3 regions of the Comamonas sp. NyZ500 genome follow, and region 3 is predicted to be linked to each of the others. Evidence: riboswitches for the same ligand, from Rfam matches in the RefSeq annotation. Region 3 holds a riboswitch; each other region holds the start of a gene.
The links. Region 3 has a riboswitch for thiamine pyrophosphate ahead of thiC (phosphomethylpyrimidine synthase ThiC). Riboswitches for the same ligand answer to the same signal wherever they lie in the genome.

Region 1 (4,143 bases), on a different contig from region 3:
TTGAAGCGTTGCTTGATGCCCAGCTCGGCACTGGTCGATACCGCAGGCTTGAGGCCGAAGTTCAGTCCGGGAAGCGGGTTGGGGCCAGGGCGGTATGAGATCTCGTTGAAGGTCGGTGTTTCCATGCCGCGACCCAGCGAGGCATAGACATTGATGTCCTGATTGAGCTCGTGCTGGAGCGAAACAACCGGCAGCAGCTTATGGAATCCGGCATTGCCGCTGTCGTTCTTGTCGGCCAGGAAATGGTCGCGCGACTGGAACTGCACATTGCTCCAGCGCAGGCCGGCATCAAGCTTCCAGCGCGGTGCAAAGGCCCAGGAGGCTTGCAAATAGGGGTCTATGCTGGTGAGGGTATTGCGCTCGTCACGCACCAGCTCGCCGACCACGCCCAACTGGTTGCCCACAAAGTTCTTGTAGCCCTGGCGGTCTTCCCTGACAGTGTTGGCGGCCAGGCCCGCAATCAGGCCCAGGCTGCCGCTGCCCAGCTCGTATTTGCCGCTCCAGCGCGCATCGATGCCGCCATAGTCGCGCTTGAGACCGATCACCCCACCCCTGTAGCCGGTCTGCGATGCCTTGGGCGTGGACTGAAACTGCATCATTTCGCGCTGACCGGCATAGGCCATCAGGCGCAGCGCCTGGCCGCCGTCCAGCTGGCGCTCATAGGTCAGGCCGGCCTGGGTCTGCTTCACGCTTTTGCGCGAATCGTAGAGCAAGGGGTTGGACGCCACAGCCTTCGGATCTACCGCCCAGTCCTTGGGCGTGATGCCGCCGGGGTCCTTGGCATCGATGTCCACATGGTTGGCCACCAGGGTCAATTGGCTGTATTCGTCGGGCTTGATATCGATGCGGGCGTTGAACAGGTTTTTGTCCGCCGCGCTCTGGGCCCGGTAGCCGTCGGTGAGAAAACGGCTGGCGCTGAGCACATAGCCAATCCCGTTGGCTTCGCCCTTGGCCTTGAGGCCCAGACGCTTCTGGCCGTCGCTGCCCAGTGCAAAGCTGCTTTCCACCGAGGGTGCGCCTTCACCACGTTCGGTATAGGCATTGATCACGCCGCCAGAGGCGTTGCCGTAGAGGGCGGAGTAAGGACCGCGCAGCACTTCCACGCGCTCCAGCGAGGCGATATCGATATTGTTGGTCTGACCCTGGCCGTCCGGCATGGTGGAGGGGATGCCGTCCACATAGATCTGTATGCCGCGCACGCCGAAGGTGGAGCGCGCGCCAAAGCCGCGAATCGACAGCTGCAGGTCTTGCGCGTAGTTCTGGCGGTTCTGCAACTGCAGGCCCGGAGCTGCGCTCAGGGACTCCGATAGATTGACCTGCAGATTGCGCTCGCGCATGCGCTCGCCGTCGAGCACGGTCACGGAGGCCGGGGTTTGCTCAAGTGCAGACTCCTGCAAGGTGCTGCGCACGGTGACTTCGGACAACTGGGGCAGTTCCGGCTGGGCGGCGGCTTGCTGGGCCATTGCGGACTGTGCCGTCAGCAGCAGTCCGGCGGCGGCCACAGGCCAGCCTGCCAGATGACAAAGGCGCGAAAAATGCATGTGAATATCTCTGGGGCTCGGGGTGGACGTTCGGTGCCCTGGATGGCGCAAGCTCTGTTGACAGCGTTTCTTGCTACGGCGTGAAGCTCGCTCAGGCAGTGCGCGTCTGCATCATTGTTGGTGCCATGGCAAGGTGCGTGTCGGGCACGTTCGCAATTTTTGCTCCAATTGTATTCGGGTGGTAATGTTTTAATGATTTCTACTGTAGATGACCTTCTTCTCTGTGATAGAGCATTACCCCAGGTTACAAGTGACGCGACTTTCATGCGGCGGCTCAGGCACCGTGCAGCGATGCCGTTGGGGTAAGATGGCGCCGCGCTCCGGGGTGCACGCCAGTGCTGAGATCTACACCCGCGAACTTGACCCGGTTCATACCGGCGGAAGAAGAGCTTGCAAGCTGACCTCAGGGCAGTGCGTTCTCGCATGGTCAGCAAGCCTTCGGAGCATGATGTCCCCGCTCTCGAAGGAATTTCATGGACAAGGCCGCTTCGCTGGTCGCCGATCTGCTTGCTTTCATCGCAATGGATGACTGCACCGACGACCAGTTCAATCAACTCGCCCTGCGCCTTTTCGCCTACCAGTACGAATGCAATGCGCCGTTTCGCAGCTTTTGCCAGCGACGCGGTGCCACGCTGCGCAATGTCAGGAGCTGGCGCGATGTTCCGGCCGTGCCCATCGATGCCTTCAAGGCCATGGAGCTGCGCAGCGAGCCGCCGTCGCCCGCCGAGCGCGTGTTCATGACCAGCGGCACCACGGGCCGCGCTGCGCGCGGACGTCATTTCCATCCGCAGCTCGATGTCTACGACCTGTCCATGAAGCGCTATTTCGCCAGACGTTTCATGCAGGGTCTGGAGCGCATGCCCATGGGCATTCTGTTTCCCGATGAGCAGGCTATGCCCAATTCCTCGCTGGCTCACTATCTGGCACTTGCCCGGTCCGAATTCGGCTCGGCAGGCAGCCGCTACTATCTGAATTCGGAAGGGCTGGACATGCCGGCCCTGTGTGCCGCGCTGGAAGAGTCCGAGCGCAGCGGCCAGCCGTTTGCGCTGCTGGGCGCGAGCTTCAGCCTGGTCCATGTGATGGATGCCCTGCGTGCGCAGGGCCGCAGCTTTCGCCTGCCCGCAGGCAGCCGCGTGCTGGATACGGGCGGCTACAAGGGGCAGTCGCGTGAGCTGCCGCTCGAGCAGTTCTATGCCGAGCTTTCGCAGTTGCTGGGCGTGCCGCGCAGTCTGTGCATCAATATGTATGGCATGACCGAGCTGAGCACCCAGTTCTATGACGATGGCAATGCGGTTCTGCCCTCGGTCAAGTCCGGTCCGCACTGGATCCGTTCGCGTCTGGTCGAGCCGATCACCGGCAGGGATGTGGCCGCTGGTGAGCGCGGCATTCTGGTGCATTGCGATCTGGCCAACTACAACGCGGTGACCACCATCCTGACCGAGGATGTGGGCCTGTGGGCCGGCCCGCAGGAAAAAGACGGCTTTTTGCTGCTGGGGCGCGCCGAGGGCGCCGCCGCCAAGGGTTGCTCGCTGGCGGTTGAAGAGTTTGTGAAAGCTGCCGGCGCATGAGCAAGCAGCGCAAGGTGCAGCGTATCAAGGCAGGCTATCTGCCCGGCCTCGGCGACGAGGAAGTACAGTGGCAGACGCTGGACTTCGAGTCCCGCGACGGTCAGAGGCTGGAAGTCAGCGTGCCCGTGCTGACGGCGCCGCAGATGCAGGCTCTGGCTGCTCGCGTTCGCGCGGCTGCATGCGCCCATCTGCGCCCGATGCCGGTGGCCGAGATCATCGATGCCGTCGATCGTGCGATGGCCCGCCTGCTGGATCGCAACGACACCTACCGTCAGCAGGCCGAAGCCTGGCTGCCCGTGGTCAGCGGCTATGACGCCGATATGGTGCGGCTGGGGCTGACAGGATTTTTCAAGACCTTTCGTGCAGCGCAGCTCAAGCGCTTTGTGGCCGAGGATTTTGCCAATCCGGCAGTGCTCGATGGCTTTCAACCGGCAGCCAAGGGCGGGGCCGTACGGGCTTTCGGCCCGGACCTGCTGGTGCACAGCTGGGCCGGCAACGTACCTGCGCTGTCGCTGTGGAGCCTGGTCTGCGGCTTGCTGGTCAAGGCCCCGGCGATCGGCAAGCTGGCCAGTGCCGAGCCCTTGTTTGCGGGGTGGTTTGCACGCTTGCTGGCAGAGGTCCACCCGCCGCTGGCCGATTGCCTGGCCGTGGTCTGGTGGCGCGGTGCAGGTGGCGAGGAGGCCGACGCGCTCTATGCCCAGGCCGATACGGTACTGGCCTATGGCGGCAACCAGACGCTGGATGCGCTGCGCCGTCGTCTGCCCGTGACGACGCGCTTCTTGCCCCATGGCCACAAGCTGGGTTTTGGCCTGATCGACGCGCAGGCGCTGGATACGCTCAAGGCTCCGGGCATGGCAAGGCTGGCCGCCTGGGACGTGATGCGCTATGACCAGCAGGGCTGTTACTCGCCCCATGTGTTCTATGTGCAGCGTGGGGCGCCGGTCTCTCCGCGTGCTTTTGCCGACTATCTGGCGGCCGAGCTTGCCAATCTGCAGCGACGTTTCGCACGCCGCGAGCTGGATCTGGAAGAAGGT
Region 2 (4,143 bases), on a different contig from region 3:
TGCCTTCTATCACCTGCTGCCCTATGTCAGCACGGCCCTGGGCTCGGCCCTGCCCACGCTGGCGCTGACCTTTGTGGTGGCAGTCGCCACACGCCAGCTGCAGCCGCGCTCCGTTGCTGCCTGACTGAAACTCAAAGGCAATAGCATCACACGCGCGGTAGAAAGGCTCTGCAGCCATCTCCTCTGTTCTTACTTGGCGCCCGCCGCCTGCAGCATATGAACCACGGCCTTCTGCCCGCGCTGGCGTGCATGGGCCAGGGCCGTCACCCCATCCTTGTCGGGCAGATTCAGATCCGCCTTCGCGTCGATCAAGGCCTGGATGATGGCCTGATGGCGCGGCCCGCCGTCGCTGAGCACCACGGCTTCCATCAGGCAGGTCCAGCCCAGCCGGTTGACATGGTTCACATTCACGCCGGCGGCGATCAGCGCCTGGGCTGTTTCCAGATGGCCGCGCTCGCAGGCCGGAATCAGGGCCGTGCCGCCATAGCGGTTGGTGCTCTTGAGATCGGCGCCATAGGAAATCGTCATGCGCACAATCTCCAGCCGGCCCTGCGCGCCGGCCAGCAGATAGGCGCTGTCCTGCATCTGGTTCTGGATATTGGGGCTGGCACCGTGCATCAGCAGCGATCGCGCCACTTCGATATGGTTGGCCGCCGTGGCCAGCAGCAACGGGGTATTGCCCCGGGCGTCCTGCACGTCGACAGGCGCGTTGCCGGCCAGCAGATTGCGCACCGCCACGACATCGCCCTGCGCGGCAGCGGCCAGCAATTGCTGGCCCGGCATCTGCGGGTCCCCGGCTTTTGGCGCCGCAGCGGCGGCAGGTGTTACAGCCGGAGCATTCGCCGACGCCCTGCTCTGGCAGGCCGTGAGCAGGGTCGCGGCGGCCAGAGCCGTCATCGCAAGCGTCAATCGAGTGGTCAACGAGGCGCTCCCATGGGCGCGAACTGGCTGGTTCATGGCATTCCTTTATGACTGTCGGGTGTTCAGCCCCTGTCAGCTTTCTACAGGAACTATAGCTAGCCACGCAAGTCCGATGAGGGTTACAGCCTGTTTTTAATCGTTCGAAGGAGAATCTGCCCCGTGCCTTGCAACCGCTGGATCCGCACCGCCGCCACTTCAAGCCTGATCGCGCTGGGTGCGCTCACCGCCGGCCTGCTGCCGGCCCTCGCACAAGCCCAGGAATTTGTCAGCATCAAGGGCACGACCGTGAATGTGCGCGAGCAGCCCAACACCCGCTCCGCAACCCTCTGGGAACTGAGCAAGGGCTATCCGCTGCAAGTCACCCAGCGCAAGGGCCAGTGGCTGCGCGTCAAGGACTATGAGTCCACGCTGGGCTGGGTCCACGCCCCGCTGACCAGCAAGAGCCCGCATATGGTGGTGACGGCGCGCACGGCCAATCTGCGCTCCGGCCCCGGCCAGAAGCACAAGCGCGTGGGCAAGCTGGAGCAGCATGAGGTGCTGCAGACTCTGAAAAAGCAAGGCAGCTGGGCCCAGGTCCAGCGCAGCAACGGCCAGAGCGGCTGGGTGGCCAAGAATCTGGTCTGGGGCTGGTAAGCCCTGCAACACGAACACCCAAAGAAAAGGCCTGCAGCAGCAGGCCTTTTCTGCGGGTGCCGGCAATCAGCCTTCGACGATCATCTGCGCGCGCGGCGCATAGCCGTGATTGAGGGGGCCGTGACCCTGGCCGGTATAGACCTCGGCGCCGGCCTCGATGGCGCCCAGAATATAGCTGCGCGCCTCGGTCACCGCGGCCTCCAGCGCCAGCCCCTGGGCCAGGAAGGAGGCAATCGCCGACGACAGCGTGCAGCCCGTGCCATGGCCGTTATGGGTGACGATGCGCTGTGACTGCAGGCGCAGATAGTCGCCGGCCTGCCGGCCTTGTCGGCCCAGCACATCCATGACCAGATCGCCGCTCAGATGCCCGCCCTTGAGCAATACGGCCGGCGCGCCCATGGCCAGCAGATCGGCCACGGCCGCATCCAGCGCTGCAATGCCGTCGATGTTGCGACCCAGCAGCAAAGCTGCTTCATCCAGATTGGGTGTAATCACCGTTGCCAGCGGGAACAGCTCCTGGACCAGCGCCTGTGCCGTCTCGGGAACGATCAGGCGATCGCCGCTGGTGGCCACCATCACGGGGTCCAGCACCACGTTCCTGATCCCGTGGCGACGGATCGCATCCGCCACCACGCTCACCACATCGGGGGTTGCCAGCATGCCGATCTTGACGGCATCGACGCCTATGTCCTGCACAACGGCATCGATCTGGCCGCGCACGGTATCGAGCGGAATGCCGTGAATACCCGTCACGCCCAGCGTGTTCTGCACGGTGATGGCCGTGATCGCCGTCATGCCGTAGCAGCCCAGTGCCGCACAGGTCTTGAGGTCGGCCTGGATGCCGGCACCACCGCCGCTGTCCGAGCCGGCGATGGAGAGCACGCGTGCATAGCGCTTTTTTGCGGCGCCGGAGATGAAGGAAGAAGCAATCACTGTCATGGCAAAAATTATCGCCCATGCGCATGGTCAATGCGTGCTGTTTGCGGTTGTGCTGTAATGTCCAACGGACGAAACAGGGGTGTCCCGCAGGCAAGCAGCCTGTGCGGACTGAGAAACACCCTGGGGCTGCGCCAGCCACGGGCTGCGCACCAGAGCACCATCCGTGCCCTGTGCCCCCTGCACCCGATCCAGGTCATGCTGGCGTGGGGAGTTTCACAAGCCGCAAGGCATGCCGCGTTTTGTCCTGCACATGGCCCTGTTCCTGTGTCCGGATGGAAAACGATTTGCACATGTCATTGCTACAAGCTTCTTCAAAGATCGCAATTCTCGGCGGCGGCCTCATGGGCCGTCTGCTGGCTCTGGCCCTGGCCCAGCGCGGTCACGCCATCGACCTCTATGACGCCCATGGCCCGCAAGGCGATGGTGCTGCGGCGCGCGTGGCGGCTGCCATGCTGGCGCCGCTGGCCGAGTCGGCCATTACCGAGCCCGGCGTGGTGCGCATGGGCCAGCATGGGCTCAAGCGCTGGCCCGAGCTCATAGCTCAGCTCGAGCAGCATGTGTTTCTGCAGCAAAACGGCACGCTGATTCTCTGGCACCGCCAGGATCAGGGCGATGCGGCGCGCTTTTTCGGTCTGCTGGAGAAAAACCGGCGCATCAACCCCAGCCTGCCGGCCATGCAGGAGAAGACCGGCGCGGCGCTGCAGGACTGCGAGCCCGCGCTGCAGGGACGCTTCAACCAGGCCGTCTATCTGCCCGGCGAAGGCCAGCTCGACAACCGTCAGCTGCTGACGGCGCTGGTCGACAAGCTCAGCGCCCTGGGCGTGCAGCTGCACTGGGACAGCCCGCGCGAGGTCGGCGACTTCCGTCCCGGCGAGGCCGGCCAGCCCGACTTCGTGTTCGACTGCCGGGGCCTGGGGGCCCGCAGCCAGTGGAAGCAGCTGCGCGGCATTCGCGGCGAGGTGGTGCGCATCCATGCGCCCGAAGTCACGCTGCAGCGCCCCACACGCCTGATCCATCCACGCTACCCCATCTATATCGCGCCCAAGGAAGACCATCTGTTCGTGATTGGCGCGACCGAGATCGAATCCGACGATATGTCGCCGGCCAGCGTGCGCTCCACGCTGGAGCTGCTGAGCGCGGCCTATACCGTGCACTCGGGCTTTGCCGAAGGCCGGATTGTGGAGATCGCCACCCAGTGCCGCCCCACCCTGCCCGATAATCTGCCCGCCGTGCGCCTGCTGACGCCGCGCGTCATGGAAGTCAACGGCCTCTACCGCCACGGCTTCATGATCTCGCCCGCCATGCTCGACGTGGTGCTGGAGCTGGTGGACCGCAACGACTCGCCGCTGGCGCGCGAGTTCGATGTCGCCGTGCATCGCGGCTGAGCCGCGAGCCCGAACTTTGGCGCACAGCACTTGCACCTCCTGCGCACGCAAGCGCCGCCGTGCAGAGGTTTAACTTAGCACCCGCTTTATTTTCTGTTTCATGCCATGAAGATCACCCTCAACCAGCAAGCCACCGAGCTGCAAGCCCATGCCACCGTGGCCGATGCGCTGGCGCAGATGCAGGCCAAGCCCCCGTTTGCCGTGGCGGTCAACACGGTGTTTGTGCCCAAGACGCAGTACGCCGACCATGCGCTCAACGAGGGCG
Region 3 (4,143 bases):
CTGGCGCTGCCGCAGGGCTACCAGATCGCTTTTGGCATGGCTCTGGGCTATGAGGACAGCGCGGCACCCATCAACCAGTGGCGCTCCACCAGGGCAGAGCCCGGGGAATGGTGCGAGATGCGCGGGTTCGAATGAGCCTTGTCTTGATGCCGGTGCGGGTAGTCGCTTGACGCTTCTTCTTGCGTGGCAAGAAGGCGAGGACGAAGCGCAAGGCATCAAGCCGGGTGCCATGCAGGCAGCCCGGCTGCTTCTTCAATGTCGACCGGCTACTTCCACAGAGCGCACTTGCTCTCTTCCTTGGTGGTGAAGACCTGGTCGCCGGGCAGGGTCTTGAGCACCTTGAAGTAATCCCAGGCCTTCTTCGATTCGGCCGGCGTCTTGACCTGCAGCAGATACATGTCGTGAGCGTAGCGGCCGTCGGGGCGGATCACGCCCTTGGCATAGAAGTCCGATAGCGGCGTGGCCTTGAAGCCGGCCATGATCTTGTCGGCGTCCGTCGTGCCCAGCTTCTCGGCCAGCTTCAGATACTGCATGGCGGCCGAGTAGTTGGCTGCCTGCAGCGAGGTGGGCATCTTCTTGAACTTGGCAAAGAAGCGATCCGAGAACTTGCGGCTTTCGGGATTCAGGTCCCAATGCCAGCTGTCGGTGAACATCAGGCCTTCCGTGGCTTTGAGGCCCAGGCTGTGGATGTCGGAGCTGAACAGCAGCAGGCCGGCCAGCTTCATGGTCTTGGTCAGGCCGAACTCGCGTGCCGACTTGATGGCATTGATGGTGTCGCCGCCTGCATTGGCCAGGCCCAGAATCTGGGCCTTGGAGTTCTGGGCCTGCAGCAGGAAGGAAGAGAAGTCGGCTGTGTTCAGCGGGTGCCTGACGTTGCCCAGCACCTTGCCGCCAGCGGCATTGACCACGCGGGTGGTGTCGGCCTCCAGCGCCTGGCCAAAGGCATAGTCGGCCGTCAGAAAGAACCAGCTCTTGCCGCCCAGCTCCACCACTGCCTTGCCCGTGCCCTTGGCCAGCGCCACGGTGTCATAGGCATAGTGCACGAAATAGGGACTGCACTGATCGTTGGTCAGTGCCGAAGTGCCCGCGCCGTTGATGATGTAGACCTTTTTCTTCTCGTCGGCCACCTTGCCCATGGCCAGGCCGGCACTGGAGGTGGTGCCGCCGATCAGCATGTTCATGCCCTGGGTGTCGAACCACTCGCGTGCCTTGCTGGCCGCGATATCGGCCTTGTTTTGGTGGTCGGCCGTCAATACTTCGATGGGCTTGCCCAGCAGCTTGCCGCCAAAGTCGTCCACGGCCATCTGCACCGCCAGAGCACCACCCTTGCCGTCCACATCGGCATAGAGGCCCGACATATCGGTGATGAAGCCGATGCGAATCTTGTCCTGCGCCTGAGCGCCTGCAGCGGTCAGCAGGCATCCCAGTGCCAGCGTCAATGTTCTTGGGGAAAAAACGGTAGCGGAGCAAACAGAGCGAGGCTTCATCAGAGTCATCTCCTGAGGTGGTGAGTACCCGGTCACTGCGACGGGCAGCCAGCATGGTCGCAGTTGGAGCAGGGCGCGCCATCAGGGCAAGCACCGGGGCGGCTGCGACAAGGTATCCACGGCGACTCGGGAAAATGCCGCAAGCTCCTACACTGCACACCAGTGATTTAGGAAAGTAGAAGAGATGGATATTCGTCAAGCATTGCAGCAGCGTCGTTCGGTGCGCGCTTTTCTGCCGCAGGCCGTGGCTGCTGCCATGGTGCGGGACTTGCTGGAGACCGCAGCGCAGGCGCCGTCCGGCGGCAATATGCAGCCCTGGCGTGTGACCGCAGTGGGCGGACAGGCGCTCAAGGATCTGTGCGTCAGGGCCAGGGAGACCGAGGCCGTGCAGCGCCCCGGCCTGTCCTATCCACCCGGTTTGTGGGAGCCCTACCGCAGTCGCCGCTTTGAAAACGGCGAAGATCTGTATCGCTCACTCAATATCGGTCGCGAGGACAAGGCAGCACGTCTGGCCCAGCTGGCCAAGAACGGCCAGATGTTCGGTGCGCCCGTGGGTATTTTCGTGGCCGTGGAGGAGCGCATGGGCTATGCGCAATGGGTGGATCTGGGCATCTATCTGCAGTCCTTCATGCTGCTGGCGGTGGAGAAAGGTCTGGCCACCTGTGCCCAGGGCTTCTGGCGCATGTACAACGACATGCTGATCGAACAGCTGGCATTGCCGGATGGCTACCAGATTGCCTTTGGCATTGCCCTGGGCTACGAGGATGTCAGCGCGCCCATCAACCAGTGGCGCGCAAGCCGTGCTGCCAGCAATGAATGGCTGGCGCTGCAGGGGCTGGATTGAACGGCGGATTAGACGCTTGAGGGTCAGGATAGTTAAACAGCTTCAAGAGTGCGCAAATTGTGGCAAAACCAGCCTATACTGCGTGCAGCTCCGGGGTGTGCGAAAGCGCTGAGATGCCAGTCACTGTGAAAACAGTGCAGGCGAACCCGACGAACTTGATCCGGTTCATACCGGCGGAAGAAGAGCGGGACCCTGACGCAGGGCCGATGGATTGACAGGGCAACTGGCACGAGTGCCAGCCCTGAAAGCCATGGGCACAGCAAACCCCAGGCGCCTCGCGCACTGGGGTTTTGTCTTTTCTGGACAGCCGGTGCGTGAAGAACCAGGCCGAGATTGCAGAATTTCGGCGGCACAGGCCGGATACCCCATAGCGGGCCGTGCCAGTGCAGGGCAAGATCAGAGCAGGGCCGCACTCCACGGAGCGTTTGATGCACTTCAACCGCTTTGAGGAGACTGCGATGAACGCCCCTGATTCCATTTTTACGCCTGCTGCAGGTCATGCCCCCGATGCCGCCCGTTTTGCCGAGCTGCTGGCTCAGTCGCGCCAGCCGTTTCCCGCATCGACCAAGAGCTATCTGAGTGGCGCGCTGCATCCGCAGCTGCGTGTGCCGGTGCGCGATATTGCGCTCACCAATGGAGAGCAGGTCAGCGTCTACGACACCTCGGGCCCCTATACCGATCCCGCCGTACAGATCGACGTGCGCCAGGGCTTGCCCAGCGTGCGAGGTGCCTGGATCGAAGCGCGCGGCGATAGCGAATACTACGTGGGTCGCCTGCGTGTGGCGCTGGACGACGGCGGCAAGCGCGGCGAGGAAGATGCGCGCGTGGACCAACTGCGCGCCGAGGCGGCCGCGCTGCAGCGCCAGCCGCGCCGTGCCAAATCTGGCCAGAACGTGACCCAGATGCACTATGCCAAGCGCGGCATCATCACGCCCGAGATGGAGTATGTGGCCCTGCGTGAAAACGGTCGCCGTGAATGGATGGCGCAGTACCAGCAGGACGCGGCGCGGGAGCTGCGCCTGGCCGGCAACAGCCTGGGCGCAGCGATCCCGAAGATCATCACACCCGAATTCGTGCGCGACGAAGTGGCGCGCGGCCGCGCCATCATTCCGGCCAATATCAACCACCCTGAAATCGAGCCCATGGCCATCGGCCGCAATTTCAAGGTCAAGATCAACGCCAACATCGGCAACTCGGCCGTGACTTCCAGCATCGAGGAAGAGGTGGAAAAGCTGGTCTGGGCGATTCGCTGGGGCGCGGACAATGTCATGGACCTGTCCACCGGCAAGAACATCCACACCACGCGCGACTGGATTGTGCGCAACTCGCCCGTGCCCATCGGCACCGTGCCCATCTATCAGGCGCTGGAAAAGGTCGGCGGCATTGCCGAGGATCTGACCTGGGAGATCTTCCGCGACACGCTGGTCGAGCAGGCCGAGCAGGGCGTGGACTACTTCACCATCCACGCCGGCGTGCGCCTGGCCTACATCCACCTCACGGCCCAGCGCCGCACCGGCATCGTCTCGCGCGGCGGCTCCATCATGGCCAAGTGGTGCATGGCTCATCACCGCGAGAGCTTCCTCTACGAACATTTCGAGGACATCTGCGACATCATGAAGCAGTATGACGTGAGCTTCTCGCTGGGCGATGGCCTGCGTCCCGGCTGCGCGTCGGATGCCAACGACGATGCCCAGTTTGCCGAGCTGGCCACGCTGGGCGAGCTGACGCAGATCGCCTGGAAGCACGATGTGCAGACCATGATCGAAGGCCCTGGCCATGTGCCCATGCACATGATCCAGCAGAACATGACCG

Region 1: linked by a shared signal. The riboswitch ahead of JAO85_RS02025 (long-chain-fatty-acid--CoA ligase) and the one ahead of thiC (phosphomethylpyrimidine synthase ThiC) in region 3 are both predicted to bind thiamine pyrophosphate.
Region 2: linked by a shared signal. The riboswitch ahead of JAO85_RS12450 (FAD-dependent oxidoreductase) and the one ahead of thiC (phosphomethylpyrimidine synthase ThiC) in region 3 are both predicted to bind thiamine pyrophosphate.

The regions. Positions count from the first base shown of each region.
Region 1 covers NZ_JAEIJE010000001.1:442,285-446,427, forward strand. The annotation lists gene JAO85_RS02020 (TonB-dependent receptor) at 1-1,541, opposite strand, end outside; TPP riboswitch at 1,853-1,944, shown strand; gene JAO85_RS02025 (long-chain-fatty-acid--CoA ligase) at 2,015-3,109, shown strand; gene JAO85_RS02030 (acyl-CoA reductase) at 3,106-4,143, shown strand, end outside.
Region 2 covers NZ_JAEIJE010000007.1:26,179-30,321, reverse strand. The annotation lists gene JAO85_RS12470 (cytosine permease) at 1-124, shown strand, start outside; gene JAO85_RS12465 (ankyrin repeat domain-containing protein) at 190-957, opposite strand; gene JAO85_RS12460 (SH3 domain-containing protein) at 1,081-1,554, shown strand; gene thiD (bifunctional hydroxymethylpyrimidine kinase/phosphomethylpyrimidine kinase) at 1,621-2,493, opposite strand; TPP riboswitch at 2,559-2,720, shown strand; gene JAO85_RS12450 (FAD-dependent oxidoreductase) at 2,784-3,878, shown strand; gene thiS (sulfur carrier protein ThiS) at 3,984-4,143, shown strand, end outside.
Region 3 covers NZ_JAEIJE010000022.1:13,328-17,470, forward strand. The annotation lists gene JAO85_RS22220 (nitroreductase) at 1-135, shown strand, start outside; gene JAO85_RS22225 (ABC transporter substrate-binding protein) at 267-1,487, opposite strand; gene JAO85_RS22230 (nitroreductase) at 1,672-2,331, shown strand; TPP riboswitch at 2,413-2,530, shown strand; gene thiC (phosphomethylpyrimidine synthase ThiC) at 2,790-4,143, shown strand, end outside.